Regions from separate parts of the Marinomonas algicola genome, predicted to be linked through region 3. Evidence: predicted binding sites of a transcription regulator. Region 3 holds the regulator's gene; each other region holds the start of a gene.
What was found. The regulator sigma-54, encoded in region 3, starts transcription at its own class of promoters, with help from an activator protein. The targets are predictions, from matches to a motif close to TGGCACNNNNNTTGCTNT.
Positions count from the first base shown of each region.

Region 1 (5,168 bases), 1.2 Mb from region 3:
AAATAACCCTGTTGCCCCAGCGAAGTCTCGTTGCCAAAACTCATGTCCAGGGCAGTCAGGATGGGCTGGGTATAGAATTCGTTCTACTTCTGATTGTTGAGCTAACCAATCGAGGCACTTTTGAGTGTTTTCAGCGTGTTGTCGAAGGCGAACAGAGAGGGTTCTTAATCCACGTAAGGCTAGGAACACATCGTTACCCCCAACACGGTCGCCGATAAATAGGCTCATTTTTCGTGTGGTTCTATAGTGCTCTTTAGAGCTTGAAACAATGAAACCTAACATGGCGTCGGAATGGCCGCTGAGATACTTTGAACCAGAGTGAACCACAACATCAACACCCAATTTCAAAGGCTGGCAGTAGAGAGGCGTAGCCCACGTTCCATCTAAAATACTGACGGCGCCAGACTTTCTTGCGGCCTCTGAAATGGCCGGAATGTTGGGAACTTCGAAGGTAGAGGACCCCGGTGCTTCGAAGAAAACTACCTGTGTATTGTCTTGAATAAACTGATCTACATCCGCGCCTATTAAAGGATCGAAGTAAGTAACGTCAACGCCATAAGCACTTAAAACGTTATCACAGAATGCTCGCGTTGGGCCGTAAACAGTATCGGCTACAAGTATATGATCACCCGCTTTAATGAATGACATAATAGAAATAACACAGGCGGTAAGACCTGAAGAAACGGCCACACAGCCAGCACCTTGCTCAAGGTGTGTCATTGTGTTCTCTAGTTCGAATGTAGCTGGGGTACCGTAACGACCATAATACAAGGTGCCCATGTCGTAGCGAGTGGATCTGGCCTCTTCAAATTCTTCTAATGTATTAAAAAGCATTGTCGAGGCTTGGTGAATAGGGAGGTTAACTGAACGCCCATTGCTTTGGTTATCACGACCTAAATGGATTAAAGCGTTTGTTAGGTTTTTATCACTACTTTTCATTCCACACTCCTAGATTAAGATTTTTTCACCTTAACTCAAATAAAACATTCGTGTCAATATATGAAACATAAGTATTATTTTTGATTTTAATTGGTGCATTTTTTGATACATCGCACCATAAATGTTTCTCTCTGGTGTTTATCTTTAATTAAATAGGCGATCTCTTTATACTGTTAAATATTCGGCACAGAGACAGTGAAATGACTCGTCGTCAATAAAGTGATACGAAGCGCTTTTCATGCGGTTGCATGAATTACGCTTTATTTATTATTTTTATTTATTTCAAAGACTTAAGCTTTATAAGCTAACTTTTATTAAGGTTAAATGTTCATGACAGTAAGGGTTGATTCAACATTATCTAAAGGGTTATCCGTGATTGAAGCCCTTGCGGCTGAGCCAAAAGGTATCGGTGTTTCCGAGCTTTCACGAAACTTAGAGTTAACAAAATCTAATACTTTCAGACTGTTACAGACATTGATTGTGAGCGGGTATGTTAGACAAGATCAGAATAAACAGTATTTTGCGACAATGAAATCATGGAAAATTGGTCAAATGATTATGGAAAAATTGGATCTTCCTCGTTTGTCTATTAGTCAAATGCAATACCTTTCAAGCATTACGGGTGAGGCGGTTTACCTTTCTGTTTTAGATGGATTGTCTACTTTATATATAGAAAAAATAGAAAGCACAAAAGGTATTAGAACCTATACTCCAAAAGGCGGAAATGCGCCAATTCACTGCGTTGCGACAGGGAAAGCTTTGTTGGCTTTCCACTATGATACGTTGCGAGATAAGTTGATTGGTAACTTAGATCTGTACACTGATAAAACGATTACGACGATTGACGCTTTAGATGAAGAAGTCGATAGAATCAAAAATCAGGGTTATGCCGTGGATCGAGGTGAGTATCGCGCAGAAGTGCTAAGTATTGCGGCGCCTGTTTTTTCAGCGAACAAAGAAGTGATTGCTGCCATTGGTATTTCTGCCCCCGCACTAAATGTATCTGAAGAAGATATTACAAAAATGTCGCATGATGTATTTCAAGCCGCACAAAGTTTGAGTAATACATTGAAAAACATGTAAAAAATCGGATTTTATAAACACAAAAAAACCACTCACTATGAGTGGTTTTTTTGTGCCTGCACCCTTCCAAACGGACTCTTTTTTAAAAAACGGCACAGAGATTGCTAAATATTTTTTTAAATTTTCCATTTAAAATGAAAATTTAAAGAAACAATTGTTTTGATATTTAGTATTGGACTTGTCATAAAAAACCAAATAATGTATTAAATAAAGAAACGTGTATTTCACTATATAAAACAAAAAAGAGGTCATGTTATGTTGAAATTAATAAAACCTACTCTAACCGTTGCTGTTTGCTCGATAGCTTTGTCTCAAGTAGTTGTTGCCGCCAGTCCCACTGTGCAATCAATTCAAGAGCGTGGAACTATGTTGTGTAGTGGTCACAACGGCAGTTATTTTGGCTTTGTTGAGGTTAATGATAAAAACGAATGGAAAGGACTTGATATAGATATTTGCCATGCGGTGACCACCGCTATTTTAGGCGATCCTGAAAAGGCAAAAATTGTTCCTCTTAGCTGGGCGCAACGTTTTCCCGCTCTACAGTCAGGTGATGTCGATATTATTATAAAGGCGACAGGTTGGACTATGGGGAGAGATACTGAACTAGGGTTGCAGTTCAGTACACCTTACTTCTTTGGGGGGACTCAAGTCATGGCGCATGCGGATTCTGGTGTGCAAGAGTTGAAAGATTTAGAAGGCGGAACCATCTGTGTCGAAGCTGGTACAACGAATGAGCGTTTGATTGCCGATAAAATGGCAAGTTTAGACATTGATTATAATATCGTTTCATACGAAAAAAGCTCAGAAGTGACGGCGGCTTATCAGTCAGGACGATGTGATGCATTCGGCGGTTGGGGGCCAAGCCTGGCTGTGTTGCGTTCTAACCAAATGGGCGATCCTTCTCAAAATGTCATTTTAAAAGATACGTTATCTAATGAACCCATTGCCGCTGCCATGAGACAAGGTGATGACGGTTTTGTTGATCTGGTTAACTGGACACTTGCTGCCTTGATGATTGCAGAAGAGCATGGTGTGACACAGGCAAACGTAGATGACATGGCGGCTAACCCAGTGGACCCTACCGTTGCTCGTTTATTAGGCAGTACACCGGGTATTGGAGAGCGTTTAGGTTTGCGTGAAACTTGGGCGAAAGATGTCATTAAAAGTGTTGGTAATTTCTCTGAAATCTATGAGCGAAACCTAGGTCAGAACTCGCCTTATAAACTAGAACGAGGCTTCAATAACCTTTGGAATAATGGAGGTCTACTTTATTCTCCAATCTTAGATTAATTCAAGCGACCAAAGGAGAATAATGATGTTTATAACTGGTAGAAAGTCGATCAATGTTAAAAATTTTTTGATTCAGGCTGTGTTTCTCTTCGTGGTCATCTTGGTTGTTGCGAGCGCTTTTACTAGCGCTCGTACTAACTTAGCTGAGCTTGGTATATCTAGTGGTTTTAGTTTTCTAGAGAGGGCGACGGGTTGGGGGTATGCTTTTTCCTTATTTGAATCATCCATTAATGATCCCTATAAGTGGACTCTCTTTTCGGGTTTTGCGAATACTTTGTTTCTTGGTTTAATTACGATTATGACCTCGACTATATTAGGGTTTATTGTTGGTTCCGCGAGAGACTCCAATAATATTACTATTCAGGCTATTACAGCGTTATTTATTCAACTGTTTCGTAATATTCCATTGATATTGCAAGTGGTGTTTTGGTATGCGGTGTTAATACATATGCCGAGCCCAAAACAGGCGTATAATATGTTCGATGTGGCTTTTTTGTCTAATCGCGGCCTAATGATTCCAAGTTTTAATGTTTCTCCTGTCCTTATTTTTAGTCTGTTTGTCTTGCTAATGCTTTATTGGTTGTTGAAAGAGAGGCTGCTTATATTAAGGAACGCTTCGGCAAAATGGTTTTACGGCTGTATTATTTTTGGCGTCGCCTTGTATTTATTATTCTGTGTTGAAGGAAATCTTTTTTCTGTTCCTAGTTTAAAAGGCCTCAGATTTGTGGGGGGAACGACGGTTCCTGTTGAGCTGATTACGATGATTATTGCTTGTACACTTTATGGTGCAGCGTATATCGCCGAAATTGTAAGGGGTGGATTGAATGAAGTGCCTAAAGGGTTGGTGGAAGCCGGTAATTCGCTAGGTCTTAACGAGCGAATGGTATGGTTTAGAATAAAGCTTCCTATGGCACTTAGAACCATTATTCCACCATTGGGAAATCAGTGGGTATTCATGATGAAAGCGACTACTGTTGGCGTGGCTATTGGTTTTAGTGATTTATTCATGTTGGTTTCTACTTCAATTACTCAGTCAGGACAAACCCTTGAGTTGATTGCCATATTAATGATGGCTTTTCTATTGATTAATATATCGATTGCTCAACTTGTTCATCATCTCAACTCACGGATGGCGTTAAAAGGACACTAAGATGGAGACCTCTATGCAAATTAATTCCGATCGTTCAGTGTTATTGGCTCCACCTTCAAAAAGAGTGGTTAAATTTTTGCATCAACGTGCATTTCGTTCCAAAACCGATAGCATTATTAGCATTGGCTTCATTATTACGCTATCTATTGTGATCTATAGTCTTGTTAATTGGGCCTTTATTGGTGCGGTTTGGTCAGCCGATGACGTTGAGCTGTGCCGGACGTCAAGTGGGGCTTGTTGGTCCGTTATTGATGCTCGTTATAGGCTTATTTTGTTTGGGCTCTACCCGTATGAATTACACTGGAGACCCATATTAGCTTGTATTGCCATTGTGGTGACGGTTTTATTATCGTGTTTACCCATGATGTGGAGTGGGAAGCGACTTACGCTGACGTGGTTGGTTGGTTTTAGTTCTTTTTACCTTTTAATGGAAGGCCGATTACTAGGCCTTCAAGAGGTAAGCACTGGAGAATGGGGAGGGCTGGCGTTGACGCTTTTCCTTTTTTCTTCGGTTGTATTAATTGGGATGCCAATGGGATTAGGGCTGGCTTTAGCGCGCCGCTCAACGTTACCTATTATTCGTCATGGTGTTTCATTATTCATCGATACGATACGCTCCTTGCCTCTACTAACGACCTTATTTGTAGCGGCTGTCGTTATGCCCATTGTGCTTCCTGATTGGATGGTAGGAGATAAAATTTGGCGT
Region 1 covers NZ_CP061941.1:488,949-494,116, forward strand. Annotated here, with positions in the region: gene metC (cystathionine beta-lyase) at 1-939, opposite strand, end outside; gene IEZ33_RS02295 (IclR family transcriptional regulator) at 1,270-2,022, shown strand; gene IEZ33_RS02300 (amino acid ABC transporter substrate-binding protein) at 2,278-3,312, shown strand; gene IEZ33_RS02305 (ABC transporter permease subunit) at 3,335-4,462, shown strand; gene IEZ33_RS02310 (amino acid ABC transporter permease) at 4,476-5,168, shown strand, end outside.
Region 1: a site for sigma-54 is predicted at 2,113-2,130, ahead of IEZ33_RS02300 (amino acid ABC transporter substrate-binding protein). Genes of this name have one in related genera too.

Region 2 (5,168 bases), 950 kb from region 3:
ATTGTTTCTTCTCTAATGCGAATTAACATCCAAAATGCGCCTAATTGCTCAGGAGCTACTTTGCCAGATAAAATAAGTGTCATCGCCTGATACGATTCATCACGAGTTAAACTTCTAGCGCCCTTTTTTCCTTTACCTACTATTTTTACGTATTTGACAAAGTCCAAACTCATAACGTCACCTCACTATGTATAGCGATCATTTGCTTCAATTCTGGAATACAAGAGCCACAGTTTGTTCCGCACTTCAATCGGTTACCCAACTCACCGACATTGACGACACCGCGATCAATCAATGGCTGAATTTGTTTGTCTCCCACATTAAAACAAGAACAGACAATTTGACCTTTATCTTCTGCATTTGCCATATACCCGGCACTTAACGCCAGCCTTTTATGATGATCTTCTGGAAGGCTTTTTGGTGGAATGGCTTCCAGAGAAATCGGTAATAAACTGGCTAACCAGCTACGATCTAAAGAGATTGGCTTCTTGGAAAAATAGTAGACTGCAATCGGCAAATTATTGACTGTATAGACAAAACGTTTATCACCATTAAGGGTATTTTTGTATTCACTCCAATCACCGGTTTGACTTGTTTCAAAGGTGTTTAATTGTGTTTTTACAAAGGTTTCTAGATCAATTTTTTCACTAATGGCCACTTCATAGCGGACTCCTTTTAGCTGTCTCACTTCGCAATGATACAGACACGGTGAAACATCTAATTTGACGGCACTGAGAAGAGTGCCATACACAATATTCTTTATGGGAGACAGTTTAGCAATAGTATGTTTTGATTCTGGCTGCCCCGATAGTGGGTCAACAATTTGTGAAACTAAGTTTGATACAACAGAATTACTTGCGACTTGTTGCGTCCAATGAATAGGCACAAATATTTGACCTTGCAGGACACTAACGGGTGAAGCTATTTTTACTGGCATGATAATTTCACCAATTTCTGAAGTAACACGCATTAATTCTTTATTATTAACGCCTAGCTTTCTAGCGTCCTCTTTATTCAATTCAACATAAGGCTCTTGCGTGTGATTTGCTAATGTCGGTGACTTTCCCGTTCTGGTCATTGTATGCCACTGATCTCGTACTCGGCCTGTATTTAATATAAATGGATACGCTTTAGTAACCCTTTGTTTAGGCTTTTCAGGCGAAATAGCGATGAATTTGGCTTTTTTATTAAAGGTAAAAAACGCCCCGTCAGCGAACATTCGCGAGGTACCAGTAGGCGCATGTTCTGTTACTGGCCATTGAATTGGTAATAATGTGTCGTAGGCGCTTTTTGTTAAGTCTTTTAATAAGCCAATATCAAAATCTCTTCTACCATTATTTTCAAAGCCCGATAAAGCGGCATGCTCAACAAATATGTCATAAGAACTCTCATAGGAGAAAGCTGAAGCAAACCCCATTCTACGAGCGACTTGAGTAATGGCCCACCAATCGTGCTTTGACTCAGCAAAAGGAGGTAAAACACCCCGTTGACGTGAAATACGCCTTTCCGAATTCGTCACCGTCCCGTCTTTTTCACTCCAGCCTGTCGCGGGCAGCGATACATCCGCCATCATTGCGGTATCCGTAAACTCCTGACAATCGCTTACAATCACCATTTCACACTTTTCAAGAGCGCGCTTGACTTGCGCCGTGTCTGGAATACTCACCATTGGATTTGTTGACATAATCCAAACAACTTTGATTTTACCGGCTTCCATCGCTTGAAACATATCTACGGCTTTTAACCCACTCTCAGTTGCCATATTTGGCGCTTGCCAAAAACGCTGCACTAGATCTACCGCGCCAGTCGTGGAAAAATCCATATGGGCAGCAAGCTGATTTGCTAATCCTCCGACTTCGCGTCCACCCATTGCATTAGGCTGGCCTGTAATCGAAAATGGTCCCATACCTTCTTTACCAATACGGCCTGTCGCTAGATGGCAATTAATTATGGCATTGCATTTATCAACGCCGGTTGCCGATTGATTTACGCCTTGGGAATAAAACGAAACGGTCTTAGGAGTGTCTAGCCACCATTCGACAAACGTCTCTAATGACGCCTTATCCACCCCAAGTACTTTTGACATACTCTCTATTGAAGGACTTGCAAGCGTTGCTTTTTCTAATGCTTCTGTAAAGCCATTCGTTTTTTGTGAAATAAACGCCTCATCTAAAACATCATTACGATCACTTTCAGAAAGTAGCATTGTATAAACATACGCGTCCGTTCCAGGGTTAATGGCAAGATGCAAATCAGCTATATCACACGTCGCTGTCTTTCTTGGATCAATAACCACCACTTTCATATTAGGCCGTTTTGCTTTGGCCGCAACAACCCTTTGATATAAAACAGGGTGCGTCCAAGCCGCATTTGAACCAATTATAATGAGCAAATCGCAAATCTCTAAATCCTCATAGTTGCAAGGCACTGTGTCAGAACCAAACGCTCTTTTGTAAGCCACTACCGCTGATGCCATACAAAGACGAGAATTAGTATCTACATTAGCCGTTCCTATGAACCCTTTAGCCAATTTATTAGCAACGTAATAATCTTCCGTTAACATTTGACCTGATAAATAAAAAGCAAAGGCATCGGGACCATGATCTCGAGTCACCTGCTGTATCTTTTCCGCAATAGAATCTATTGCCTTAGGCCATGAGACCACTTGGCCTTTTATTTTTGGCGCAGCAAGCCTTCCTTCTGGGATGAGCGTTTCTGAAAGGTTGCTCCCCTTAACACATAAGCGACCAAAATTGGCGGGATGGTCTGTATCGCCTGTTACGGTCTCAATAGAATCGCAACTAGACAGTGAGTGTTTTAGCAAGACTCCGCAACCAACACCACAGTATGGGCAGGTTGTCTGTTCTGTTTTTGGTTGCATCTTGAACATCCTCATGTTGTTTCATTTTTACATCAACAAAAAAAGGCCCAAGCAATCTTTCGATCACTTGGGCCCCGTTGCCTTTTGTCATTTTTATTGACTTATAATGTGACTCTATCCATATCATCGCCGACGATCAGACAGAGTTTATTTGCACGCCTTTGTGCAGCATTTTAACCTTAAATATTTAAAGCAAAAATCAAGCCAATTACTCAACAATTATAACCAATTGTTTTATAAAAACTTTTTTAAAATTTATTCATTCCGCAATAAATAATAATGCGCCAGATTAAATAAAATGCCCATCAACATCACTCTTATTGTTTATTTTGGTGCAATCCAAACACTATTATTATCTAACTTTACATTCCAGACAGGCAAAGACACGGCATCATCAAGACACTCACCCGTTACTAAACAATATCGTTGTTTATACAGTGGGCTTGCTACCGTTAAGCGTCCATCAACTTCCGCAATCAAGCCTCTTGACATGACATTTGCTTTCGCTATAGGGTCCCAATTTGAAAGTGCGTAAAGTTGATTTGACTCTGGTTCAAAAAATATGGCCACTTGGCTATCCGTCACTCTTGCTGCAATACCCGCGTGAGCCACTAAATCATCAAAAGTACAAATTTGTATCCAGTTCATTTTTATCCCCTAGGCCACCGTAGCAATGAGTTTATTTTTCTCAGCGTCTGTTGCTGGACGTATTTGATCACGCTCTTCTACAAATACGACATTTTCATCCAAACCGTCCGAGTTAATAAAATTCTTAAAGAACTTACGGGACTCAGGGTTTTCAATGGTCGTTTTCCATTCACACTGAAACGTATCGACAATTAGAGCCATTTGAGCCTCCAATTCACTGGCGATTCCTAGTGAATCCTCTATAACAACTTGTTTTAAATAGTCCAACCCACCCTCTAACCCTTCCATCCAAACTGAGGTACGCTGTAATCGGTCTGCCGTTTTAACATAAAACATCAATACTCGGTCAATGTAGGCAACCAATTGCTTATCTGTTAGATCCGTTGCAAATAAATCAGCATGGCGAGGCTTCATCCCGCCATTGCCACACACATAAAGATTCCAACCACCTTCCGTGGCAATAATACCGATGTCTTTGCTTTGTGCCTCGGCACACTCTCGTGTACAACCAGAGACAGCAAATTTAAGCTTATGAGGAGAGCGCAGGCCTTTGTATCGGTTTTCAATATCAATGGCCATTTTCATGCTATCGTTAACCCCATAACGACACCAAGTGCTACCAACACAAGATTTCACAGTACGAACGGATTTGCCGTATGCTTGACCCGTTTCAAAACCCACGGCGATGAGCTCTTCCCAAATTAAAGGTAGCTGGGATAAAGTGGCACCAAATAAATCAATTCTTTGACCGCCCGTTATTTTTGTATAAAGCCGGTATTTTTTAGCCACTTCACCAAGGACAATTAACCTTTCAGGCGTTATCTCGCCACCCGGAATACGTGGCACGACGGAATAAGTCCCGTCCTTTTGCATGTTGGCAAGAAACCGATCATTCGTATCTTGTAAAGACACATGCTCTTTTTTTAAAACAAAATCATTCCAGACACTCGCCAATATATTACCAACCGCAGGTTTACAGATCTCACACCCTCGACCTCTTCCATGCTTATGTATTAAATCATTAAAGGTTTTGATTTCGTCAATTTTGACTAAGTTATACAAATCTTGACGTGTATAAGAGAAATGCTCACAAATATCAGTACTGACTTCTACACCAAGTGCCAATAACTCATTATCAACCACTTTTTTCAATAAAGCAGAACAACCACCACAACCTGTACTTGCCTTGGTTTCTGTTTTAACCGCGGCTAAGTCCATTGACCCAGCAGAAATAGCATCGGCAATGTCTTGCTTTGACACATTATGACAACTGCAAATTGACGCATTCGCTGGCAGCATATCCACACCCAACCCTCCGGGCTCTCCCTGACTCACAGGTAAAATCAAGCTTTGTGGATTCTCTGGAAGTGCTATGCCATTTAAATAATACTGTAGTAATGTATCGTAATAGCTGTTGTCTCCAACTAACACGGCGCCTAACAATTTGGTACCATCCTCTGAGACGATCATTTTTCGGTACGCATTTGAGAAGTCATCACGGTAGACAACGCTCTTAGCACTGGGGGTCATTTGATGAGCATCACCGATAGAGCCTACATCACAGCCCAATAGCTTCAATTTAGTACTCATATCAGCGCCAGTAAAAGCCACCGTTTGACGATCAACAACATGATGAGCT
Region 2 covers NZ_CP061941.1:2,616,179-2,621,346, forward strand. Annotated here, with positions in the region: gene IEZ33_RS12015 (glycosyl transferase family protein) at 1-173, opposite strand, end outside; gene IEZ33_RS12020 (nitrate reductase) at 170-2,881, opposite strand; gene nirD (nitrite reductase small subunit NirD) at 3,206-3,529, opposite strand; gene nirB (nitrite reductase large subunit NirB) at 3,539-5,168, opposite strand, start outside.
Region 2: a site for sigma-54 is predicted at 3,071-3,088, ahead of IEZ33_RS12020 (nitrate reductase). Genes of this name have one in related genera too.

Region 3 (5,168 bases):
GTAGCATGTCAGCGAGGTCATCGGTCTCGAATTGCTCTGACACAGCTAAGAGTTGTTTAGTATCCATTTTTTTAAGGAAAGGAATACTAATGTCTTCAGTTAAATATTGAAGGATTTCACCTTCGTTTTTGCTATCAATTAGGTCCCAAAGAAGTTGTCTCTCTTTAGGGGGGGATGACTCTAATAAGCGAGCGACGTCTTGAGCCGGTAACGCGCCATTTAATAAATAGCGTATTTGGGAAGTGGTGCCAGCCTCAAGTGAGGCTGTTACGGCTTTTAGATGTGTTAGCGTCGCTTGCTCTGACATAATGACTTTTCTTAAATTGAAGGTCTATTCACCCTCACCAAAGCGGTTATTAATAAGCTCAATAATGGCTGTTAATGCAAGCTCTTCATCTTCACCATTTGCTTTGATAGTGATTTCAGTACCTTTACCTGCCGCTAACATCATCATGGCCATAATGCTTTTGCCATCTACGTTACGACCATCCTTTTCAATGGTGATATCACAGCTGAATTTAGATGTGGTTTCCACCAGTTTACCTGCCGCTCGTGCATGCAGTCCTAACTTGTTAATTATAGTAATAGATTGTTCTTGCATGTTTATCCTTGTAGCAGTTTTTCAAATGCTGCAAATAGTGATTCATTAGTTTGCGCTTCTCTTAAAGCGTTTAACCCATTGGGTGACTGTGCTAATTGTGCAATTTGAGCAAGTGTCGAGAGATGGGCGTCGCATTCACTTGGCGGTACAATGAGTGCAAAAATCAAATCTATAGGTTTTCTGTCTATAGAGTCAAAATCAATAGAGCTTTCTAACGACATAACTAATATTGCAGCATGATTAGCCGACTCTAATCGACAATGCGGGATAGCGATGCCTTCCCCGATTCCCGTACTACCAAGTTTTTCTCTGGCTAATAGTCCCGCGTAGATTGCATTTTCGTCACAATGTAATCTGTTTGATACCGCACTTGCTATATTTTCCAGTACTCTTTTTTTGCTGATAATCTTCTGTTTTGCCAGAGTCAATTCTGGTTTTAACATAGTAATAAGTGACATGAGTCTTTTATCCAGTATTAAACTAATCGTTTTCTTTCGTTTGAAGGAGGAATGTTCATTGCTTCTCTGTATTTTGCAACCGTTCTCCTTGCTACATTAATCCCTTGTTCTTCTAGAATGGTGGCTAATTTATTGTCACTTAATGGTTTCTTAGCAGGTTCTTCGGCAACAAGTTTTTTTATCATAGCGCGGATTGCTGTGGAAGAGCATTCTCCGCCTGAAGCCGTATTTACATGGCTTGAGAAAAAATATTTTAATTCGAATATTCCTTTCGGTGTATGCATGTATTTTTGCGTGGTCACGCGGGAAATAGTGGATTCGTGCATGCCCACTTCTTCGGCAACATCATGCAATACCATCGGCTTCATTGCTTCCTCGCCTTGCTCGAAAAAGTCTATCTGTTTTTCAACAATACAGCTAGCCACTTTTAGTAGTGTTTCATTGCGGCTTTGTAAACTCTTTATAAACCACTTGGCTTCTTGAAGTGAGTTTTTTATGTATGTTGCGTCCTCAGTATTCTTCAGAGTATTTGCCATTGTTGAATAGGTTTTGTTGATTTTTACTGGCGGTAGAGCGTCGTTGTTTAACTCAACCTGCCATTCACCATTTTTCTTCTTAACTGAGACATCTGGTATAACATAATCTGTGTCATCTGCATCAATTAAACTGCCTGGCCTTGGGTTGAGCTGCTGTATTAAATGAATAACGTCTTTTAATGTATCTTCTTTTAGTTTCGCGCGTCTACAAAGCTGGGAAAAATCTCGGTTACCTAAGAGGTTTAGATAGTGATCAACTACCGTTTTTGTATTTTTATACAAAGGGTGTGTTGAATAGGCTTCAAGTTGAACCAGCAAGCATTCTCGCAAATCAACGGAACATACCCCCACAGGGTCAAAGCGTTGTAGTCTATGTTGAACAGCAACAACTTCGTCTTCTTCTAAATCTTCAATGGTTCCCTGAAGAGAATCCCATATTTCATGCAGTGAGGCACCTAGGTAACCATCTGGTTGAACGCTTTCAATAAAAGAATAGGCAATTTCAATATCTCTGTCTGACATCGTAGTCAGGTTAAGTTGCCATATTAAGTGATCCTGAATGCTCTCAGAAGCGGAATTGCGACTTTCAAAATCAAAATCCCCTTCGAAACCTTGGGATTCAGACACGGCCGCGGAGCTTTGAAAGGTGTCTTCCCATGAGCTATCAATAGAGAGCTCTTCTGGAATACTATCCGTCCATTCAGATTCAATTGTGGCTTCTTCACTTGGCTGAGTTTCTGGCTCCTCTTGCTTTTTTTGTTCAGATTCGTTTGCCGTTGTCTCAGATGAGCTTTGTTCATCGTCAATTTCTAATAGGGGGTTTGACTCAAGAAATTCATGTATTTCTTGTTGTAAATCTATTGTAGAAAGCTGCAATAAGCGAATAGCTTGTTGTAGCTGCGGGGTCATGGTCAGTTGCTGACCCATTTTCAACTGTAGAGACTGCTTCATAGAGAAACGCTTTTTGTTTGATTATGTTGGAACGAGTTATGCATAGTACTCCCTTTTATTGGGAAATTAAAAGATTAAAGGCGGAAGTTCTCACCTAAATAAACCTTTTTTACTTGTTCATTGTTGATAATGGTCTCAGCATCGCCCGAAGCGATGATATGGCCGTTTCCGACAATGTAAGCTTTGTCGCAAATATCAAGGGTTTCCCTTACATTATGGTCTGTAATAAGAACCCCAATGCCGCTTTCTTGTAATTGCCTAATGATTTGTTTTATATCGCCAACAGAGATAGGGTCAACACCTGCAAAAGGTTCGTCTAATAATATAAATTTAGGGTTGGTTGCTAGGGCTCTGGCTATTTCTGCTCGTCGTCGCTCGCCTCCAGAAAGAGCCATGCCTAAATTCTTTCTAATATGAGTAATATGAAATTCTTCGAGAAGTTTTTCAAGTTCTTCTTTACGCTGTGTGTCTGTTAGGTCTTTTCTGGTTTCTAAAATGGCAAGGATATTGTTCTCAACAGACATTTTTCGAAATATAGACGCTTCCTGCGGAAGGTAGCCAATGCCTTTTTGAGCTCTAGAGTGCATGGCCAATGTCGTTACAGGTTCTCCATCAATATATATTTCACCGTTATCATTTTTAACCATGCCTACTATCATATAAAAACAAGTGGTTTTACCTGCTCCATTAGGACCCAGAAGACCAACGGCTTCACCGGACTCGACAGAAAGAGATACGTCAATTACGACAGGTCTTTTTTTATAGCTTTTCGCTAAGTTTTTAGCTTCCAGTAATGCCATTATTTACCTTCTTGTGTTTGCGGTAATAAAGTCATATTTACTCGACCTGAATCATCCCTTCGAGCTGTGAAGGTGCCTTTATCTATCATGTATTGAATGAAGTCAGCATTGATTTCGTCACCTTTAAGCTTTACGTAGCTTTGTCCACTTAATTCAAGCGTAGCGTCGGTTGTTTGATAACGAATTTTATCTCCATGGCTAATTATATGATTCCCATCTTCATCGATTTGTTGGCTGAATTTTGCAGGTGATCCCGTTGCATCCAGTTGGCGAAACTGGTTGGTGTCTGTTGAGCTTGTAACTTTTAGGTAATCGGCTTGAATGAAAATGGAGCCTTGCTTAACAGTGACATTACCTTCGTAAATCGCTATCCCAGAGCCCTGGTCAAAATAGGCCTTGTCAGCCGCAATGTTTAAGGGGCTTTGCAAGTCATTATCCAACGCGTAACTTAGCGTGCTAGAAGTCAGGATGGCGAGCGCTATCAATCTTTTATTTAGCTGTTTTATATTGACCATTTACTTCTCCGCTAAATGCAACAGTTTCGTCATTTATATTTACGCCAATATCAGTGGCTTGGGTTTTGCCTGATTCAGACAATAATGAGGCATTACCAGTAGCAAAAATTTCTTGCTTGGTTTCGCTGTAAAGTATTTTATCCGCGCTTAAATGAACGGTGTTACCAGATTTGCTGGTGTGAACTATCTCACTACGGCCGTATAAATTAATCTCTTTTGTGGAGTCGTTAATCAGTCCTGAATCGCTTTTTGCGACCCAACTGCCACCTTGTTGTGATTCTGACATATTTGGCTGTTGAAGATAAGACTCATTTGCTTCGTTGTAGTGCTTGAGTTCTTTGGCGCTTAATGTTTCGACCTTGTTACCACTTATGTCAAATGCCACTATTTTAAAATCCGTAATAAAATAGTCTGGTGCACTATCAAGTGCTTCGGCTTCAATTAAAGATTGTTTTGGGGTCAGACCCATATAAAATGCCAAGAAGAATAGCAATAGTCCACCTAATAACAGTGGTAAGAGTTGCCATTTTTTCATTTTGTTACCTTGTTTTTCAATTGATTCACGTTACTTAGATAGTGCTCGATTGATAAAGGGTGAATAAATACACTAGGTAGCCAATTATTAGAGGAGCACCAACCCATTTTGGGATTGCCGTTCGTTTTTTAGAATTAAAAAATACGATTAACAAACAAAATAGCATCGTCAAACCAAGAACCCATACGTAATCACGGTAAAAAACATTGCTTTCAATGAAGCTTGGGGCCAGTAATGCAGGTAAGGGAAGTACTGTGGCTAAATTAAAAAGATTCGACCCTAAAATATTACCAATAGCCATGTCATGATGGCCTTTCTTTACGCTCGTTATTGAGGCCGCTAACTCAGGTAGGCTGGTACCTATTGCCACAATAGTCAGTCCAATCAGCAGTTCGCTGACACCAAAAAATTGAGCGATACCAATGGCACCCCAAACAAGCAGTTTTGAGCTGCCGATTAAAGCAATCAAGCCAAGAATAGCGATCAGAAGAGATTTTCCTAGACTTGCTGTCTCGGCGTCTGGTAATTCTTCGCTCAGCTCTTCTTCTAAGTTTTTACTGCCACGTAGCAATAAGGTTAGCACGACAATAAAAGCGATAACTAAAATGACACCATCTGAAATGCTTAGGTGTAGATCGTAAAGTAGAGCGCCAACCAGTAAGGTGATGAACATTAACAAGGGCACCTCTTTGGTAGATAGCCCTTGTTTAATTGAAATGGCGCTTATAAAAAGTGTTGAGCCAAAAACTAAAGCAATATTGGCGATATTAGA
Region 3 covers NZ_CP061941.1:1,667,099-1,672,266, forward strand. Annotated here, with positions in the region: gene mgtE (magnesium transporter) at 1-307, opposite strand, end outside; gene IEZ33_RS07510 (HPr family phosphocarrier protein) at 332-601, opposite strand; gene IEZ33_RS07515 (PTS sugar transporter subunit IIA) at 604-1,059, opposite strand; gene IEZ33_RS07520 (RNA polymerase factor sigma-54) at 1,077-2,546, opposite strand; gene lptB (LPS export ABC transporter ATP-binding protein) at 2,621-3,346, opposite strand; gene lptA (lipopolysaccharide transport periplasmic protein LptA) at 3,346-3,861, opposite strand; gene lptC (LPS export ABC transporter periplasmic protein LptC) at 3,836-4,396, opposite strand; gene IEZ33_RS07540 (calcium/sodium antiporter) at 4,431-5,168, opposite strand, start outside.

Region 4 (5,168 bases), 1.6 Mb from region 3:
GTCAAGCCGCTTCTCCTTTATCAAATGAAAACCAACTCTCAGTAATGTTAGAACTGAGCTGAATAATACCGATCTGCAATTCGTTTAAATAATCTCTGAACTTCATGTCAAGATCATCGGAACTGGTAATTTCAAAATCCATTTCTTTTAGCGCATTCAATGACTCTAAAACAGCGTCACCATGCGGTAACTTATTGACGGCCAAAAGCATTTCATCAAAACAAAAACTCACAGAACGAGGGAAGTAGGCATCATTCAGCATGAATCTAGCCACTTTTGCTCCGCTAATAGATGTTCTCACAGTACGACGGTAATTAAGATACGCACTTTGGGATTTTAGCACTTTAGACCACAACACCTGAGCCAAAGCCAATCGTTCTTCTTCCTGATGTTGTAACATCAAAGACACAGCCGCATCCAATACTCGAGTGGTCATATCAGAGCGCTCAACATTACGACCTAAAAGAACAAATTGCCATGTTGCATCACGACTCATTGTACCGGCTAATAAGCCATTAATGGTCTGGCAACCCTCAATAATTCTCGTCAAAAATGTATGTCGGTCTGATCGATTAATGCCTTTTTTGATATTAGTTCGAGCATAGATATCTAGCTCATTGATCAGCTCCCATGTGGCTTCAGGAACCACATCTCTTGTGGTACGAATATTCTCACGCACCATTTTAAGGGATGACAGCATAGAACTTGAGTTTGTGTCATCTTCTAACATAAACTTTAAAACGTTTTTTTCGTCTTGAACCTTATACCTTTCGTGAAACAATTCAGTGCTACCATTAATTTTAACCAAATTATACCAGCTAATATCAACGCCTTTAGGTAAGTCATACATCATATTGTCGTAAACACTTACTAGGCGTGCAATGTTTTCAACACGTTCAACATAACGCGCACTCCAATAAATACGTTCAGCAACTCGTGATAACATATTATTTCGCCTCCAAATCAACAATCCAAGTGTCTTTACTGCCACCGCCTTGAGATGAGTTAACAACAAGTGAGCCTTTTTTCATTGCAACACGAGTCAACCCACCAGTAGTCACATAAGTATCTTTGCTTTGTAGAATAAAAGGCCGTAAATCCAAATGCCTTGGTTCTATCAGTCCCTTACCCACTAACGTTGGCGATGTGGAAAGCTTTAATGTTGGTTGTGCAATGTAATTACGAGGATTCGCTTTAATTAAATCAGCAAAAATTGCCTGATCCTTTTTGGTTGAATGCGGCCCGACAAGCATACCATAACCACCAGATTCATTTGCTGGTTTCACCACTAGCTGGTCTAGGTTAGCTAAAACGTATTCTCTTTGTTCTGGGTCATCACATAGAAACGTTTCAACATTGGCCAGAATCGGCTCTTCATTAAGGTAGTATCGAATTATGTCAGGCACATAGGCATACACCACTTTATCATCAGCCACACCGGCTCCCGGTGCGTTTGCTAAAGCAACATTCCCCTTTTGCCAAGCCCTCATCAACCCCGGAACACCCAATACTGAAGTTGGATCAAACGCTTCTGGATCAATAAAAAGGTCATCAATACGACGATAAATCACATCCACGCGCTCTGGGCCTGAAATGGTTTTCATATAAACACAATCATCATCGGCAACAAATAAATCGCTACCTTCGACTAACTCGGCTCCCATCTGCTGAGCAAGAAATGCATGTTCAAAATAAGCTGAATTAAATATTCCAGGAGTTAATACGACAATTTCAGGAACTTCTATGTCTCTAGGAGACAGGGCGGCTAACATATCAAAAAGCTTAGAGGTGTAATCATCAACCGGTAAAATTGTATCGTTTTCAAAAAGCTCAGGTAATACTCGCTTTGTAATGGCTCTATTTTCGAGCATATAAGAAACGCCTGAAGGAACGCGCAAATTATCTTCTAGTACGTAAAACTGTCCCTCACCTGCTCGCACCAAATCAGTGCCACAAATATGGGCCCAAACACCAAAAGGTGGCGAGATGCCAACACATTCTGGTCTAAAGTTTTTCGATTCTTTTATGATGTGTTCTGGAATGATGCCATCTTTAATGACATTTTGATCGTGGTAAAGATCATCTATGAAAAGGTTCAGCGCATTCAGTCTTTGCTTTAATCCTGCATCGGCGATTTTCCAGTCCGCGGCTGATATTGTTCTTGGGATAATATCAAAAGGCCAAGCTCTATCAATATTTCCTTCTTCTGTATAAACCGTAAAACTCACGCCCATTTCTTGAATGGTCGCTTCGGCAAGTAATCTCCTTTTCTCTAATTCATCACCTTCAAGTGATGATAAATAGTTCACTAATTTTTTAGATGGCGCCCTTGGTTCTTGCTTCTCGTTGATGAGTTCATCAAAAAAATTATTAGAATCGTACTCTTTCCAATTTATTTCCATACATCTTAGCCCTCTTATTATGAATGCTCAGGCTTGAGCCTAATCGGCACGTCATTTTTTATTTATTTACACTATTCATGAGTTTTATAATAAGAACAATTAACCCATTCAAAAAATATAATCAACTTAATTATCTCATTGATTTATAAGAAGCAATTATCAGGCCATAGCGTAAATACGTTAAAAATCAAAAAAGTAGCTCTGTCGACACTACTTTGAATAAAAGTAAGACTAAGTTGTATTTTTATCGGGCTAAGAATTCAGCTCTGGTTTTATCGCTTGATTTAAACAATCCCCCTAGCGCTGTCGTTTGTGTTGAAGAGCTTGCATCCATGACACCTCTTGCTTTAACACAATAATGTGTTGCGACAATACTGACGGCCACGTTATCTGTTTCAAGCAACGTTTGTAGTGTCACTAAAATCTGCTGAGTCAAGCGCTCCTGAACCTGTGGCCGTTGACCAAAAAAACGCACAATTCGATTTATCTTAGATAAACCAATTATTTTATTTTTTGGTAAATACGCGACTTTGGCCAAACCATCAATAGTGACAAAATGATGTTCGCATGTGCTGGTAAAGCTAATATCACATACCTTTACCATCTCATCGACTTTCATCTTGTTATCAATCACTGTAATTTTAGGAAACTGGTCATAGTCCAATCCTGAAAAAATTTCTTTAACGTACATTTTAGCGATGCGATGAGGTGTTTCTGCCAAACTGTCATCAGACAAATCTAAACCAAGAGTCGTTACAACATCTTCAAATGCATGCTTAATACGCTGATATTTTTCTTCAGAAGTTAAGCCATTATCAATCATAGGTGTTTCCAGCCCATGCTTAATTAAAGCCTCTTTAACTTTTAACGCTTCAACAGACGGTCCAACAGAAAGCGAATTAGTAAGAGTAGTTGTCGCTGTTTGCATATTAAATTTCCTAACAAGACTGAAATGTGGCGTAGCATCAGATCATCAAATGAAATGAGCCTTTCTCATATTGTACCGTTGAAAGCACTATAAGTTCACCACATTCTGTTAAGAGATCACATCTTGAAAACAAAAACTCACGACATAAGTTAAGCTGACGCAATAATATCAAGGTTTACATCATGATCCATTGCATAGACTTGTGACCATAACTCTTTGGCCATATCTTCTACTGGAGTCAATGCGCCCTCTGAAAGCCACTGAGCTAGATAAGCGGCTGTGTCTGGATAGTCGACTTGTACAGGAATCTGAGTGTCTAGCCACAAGCGAATCCCTTCTGCCGTCAGTTCATCCGTGGCTTGAGCCAAACCAAGCATTTCTAAAGCAATTGCATTTGAATGCTGTTCAACCTGACCTTTTAAAGGCTTTACTAAAATTCGTTTACCTAACGCCAATGCTTCTGAATTAAGCTCAAATCCAGCGTTACACAACACGGATTGACTTAATCGTAAATTTTTTTGAAACCTATCTAAACCAAATGGATAGACAGTGACGTTTCCATACTGACCAGGTTCAACATCTTTGCAATGTAATAGAAACTCAAACTCCTTAATCGTTCTTAAAAGATCAATGACAAGTAAAGACATTTCAAACGGTAGATAAACCAGCACTTTTCGAGGGTCCACTGACGACTTTGCGCCATGACTTAATACAATTGGAGGCAAAATAGGGTAGTTAAAATGACTCCAATGAAGGCCTACCTGTTTATTTGAAGGGGCAAACCATTTAAATAAATAAGCCGCCCATTGGCTTTTATACCTCGGAATATCAAAAGAGAAAGCATATTGATGACCGATCCCAATACACTCTCTTCCACTTAATTTCGCCGCCCAGGCTACTATAGGTTCAAAATCAGAGACGAACAAATCGTATTGAGTAAGATCGATGCCTTTAACGTCTTTAATAAATTGTTTTGTTTTTACTTTTTTCAGTGTATTAAAAAGATCCAGCGACCCATTACTAGATTGAAACGTAAGGCCAGCCTTCACTTTATAGTCACCAAACGCTTCCATATCGAAAAAGTCTTTCGACTCTCTTCCTGAAAATAGATACGTAACTTCAACCCCTAATTGTTTCAACAAGGGGGCTAATGCACGAGCTCGTGAGATATGACCATTACCTGTCGCTTGAACACCATACAATATTTTCACCCGACAACCCCCTCAACAACAATGAAAGCACAACCCGATCCGAGCAAGGCACCTACCAAGGTATCAGTAGGAAAATGCACTCCTAAAAACACCCTTGATAGAGCCACATTTAGAGCCCAAAAATACCAACAAAGATTCAGTCCAGGTAGCCATTCAGACAAAAAATACGCCATCAAAAAAGCACCAGAAGTATGCCCAGATGGGAATGAAAAATGATCAGCAGGTCGAATAAAGCTTTTAAAATCATCTAATGCTTCTGCGGGTCTACTTCGCTTAAAACCATTCTTCGCTATAAAATAAATACCGCGTTCTATAGCAAATGAACAGAGCAAGAGAACAACCCATTGTGATTGCCCATAAAAAAACAAAAGAAAAGTGATGAAGAGATAAATAGGGCCGTCTGCCGTAAACGAAATACAGCGACTAATATTTGCAAGAAAAGCTCGTCGTTTACGAGCCATACACCAACAAAAAGCCAACACATCTAGGTGATGAATTTGTTTTAATACCGCCATAAATAGTGTCTCAAGTTCAAACTTTATTCAGACTAAAATAAAATAATGACAAGAAAAGGACACTAAAATGACATTTCTATGACCACACAAATTGTGTAGAGGCTACAACCAA
Region 4 covers NZ_CP061941.1:3,226,597-3,231,764, forward strand. Annotated here, with positions in the region: gene IEZ33_RS14810 (transglutaminase family protein) at 1-5, opposite strand, end outside; gene IEZ33_RS14815 (alpha-E domain-containing protein) at 2-946, opposite strand; gene IEZ33_RS14820 (circularly permuted type 2 ATP-grasp protein) at 948-2,402, opposite strand; gene folE (GTP cyclohydrolase I FolE) at 2,647-3,330, opposite strand; gene IEZ33_RS14830 (MJ1255/VC2487 family glycosyltransferase) at 3,480-4,541, opposite strand; gene IEZ33_RS14835 (phosphatase PAP2 family protein) at 4,538-5,056, opposite strand; gene IEZ33_RS14840 (phospholipase A) at 5,159-5,168, opposite strand, start outside.
Region 4: a site for sigma-54 is predicted at 2,552-2,569, ahead of IEZ33_RS14820 (circularly permuted type 2 ATP-grasp protein). Genes of this name have one in related genera too.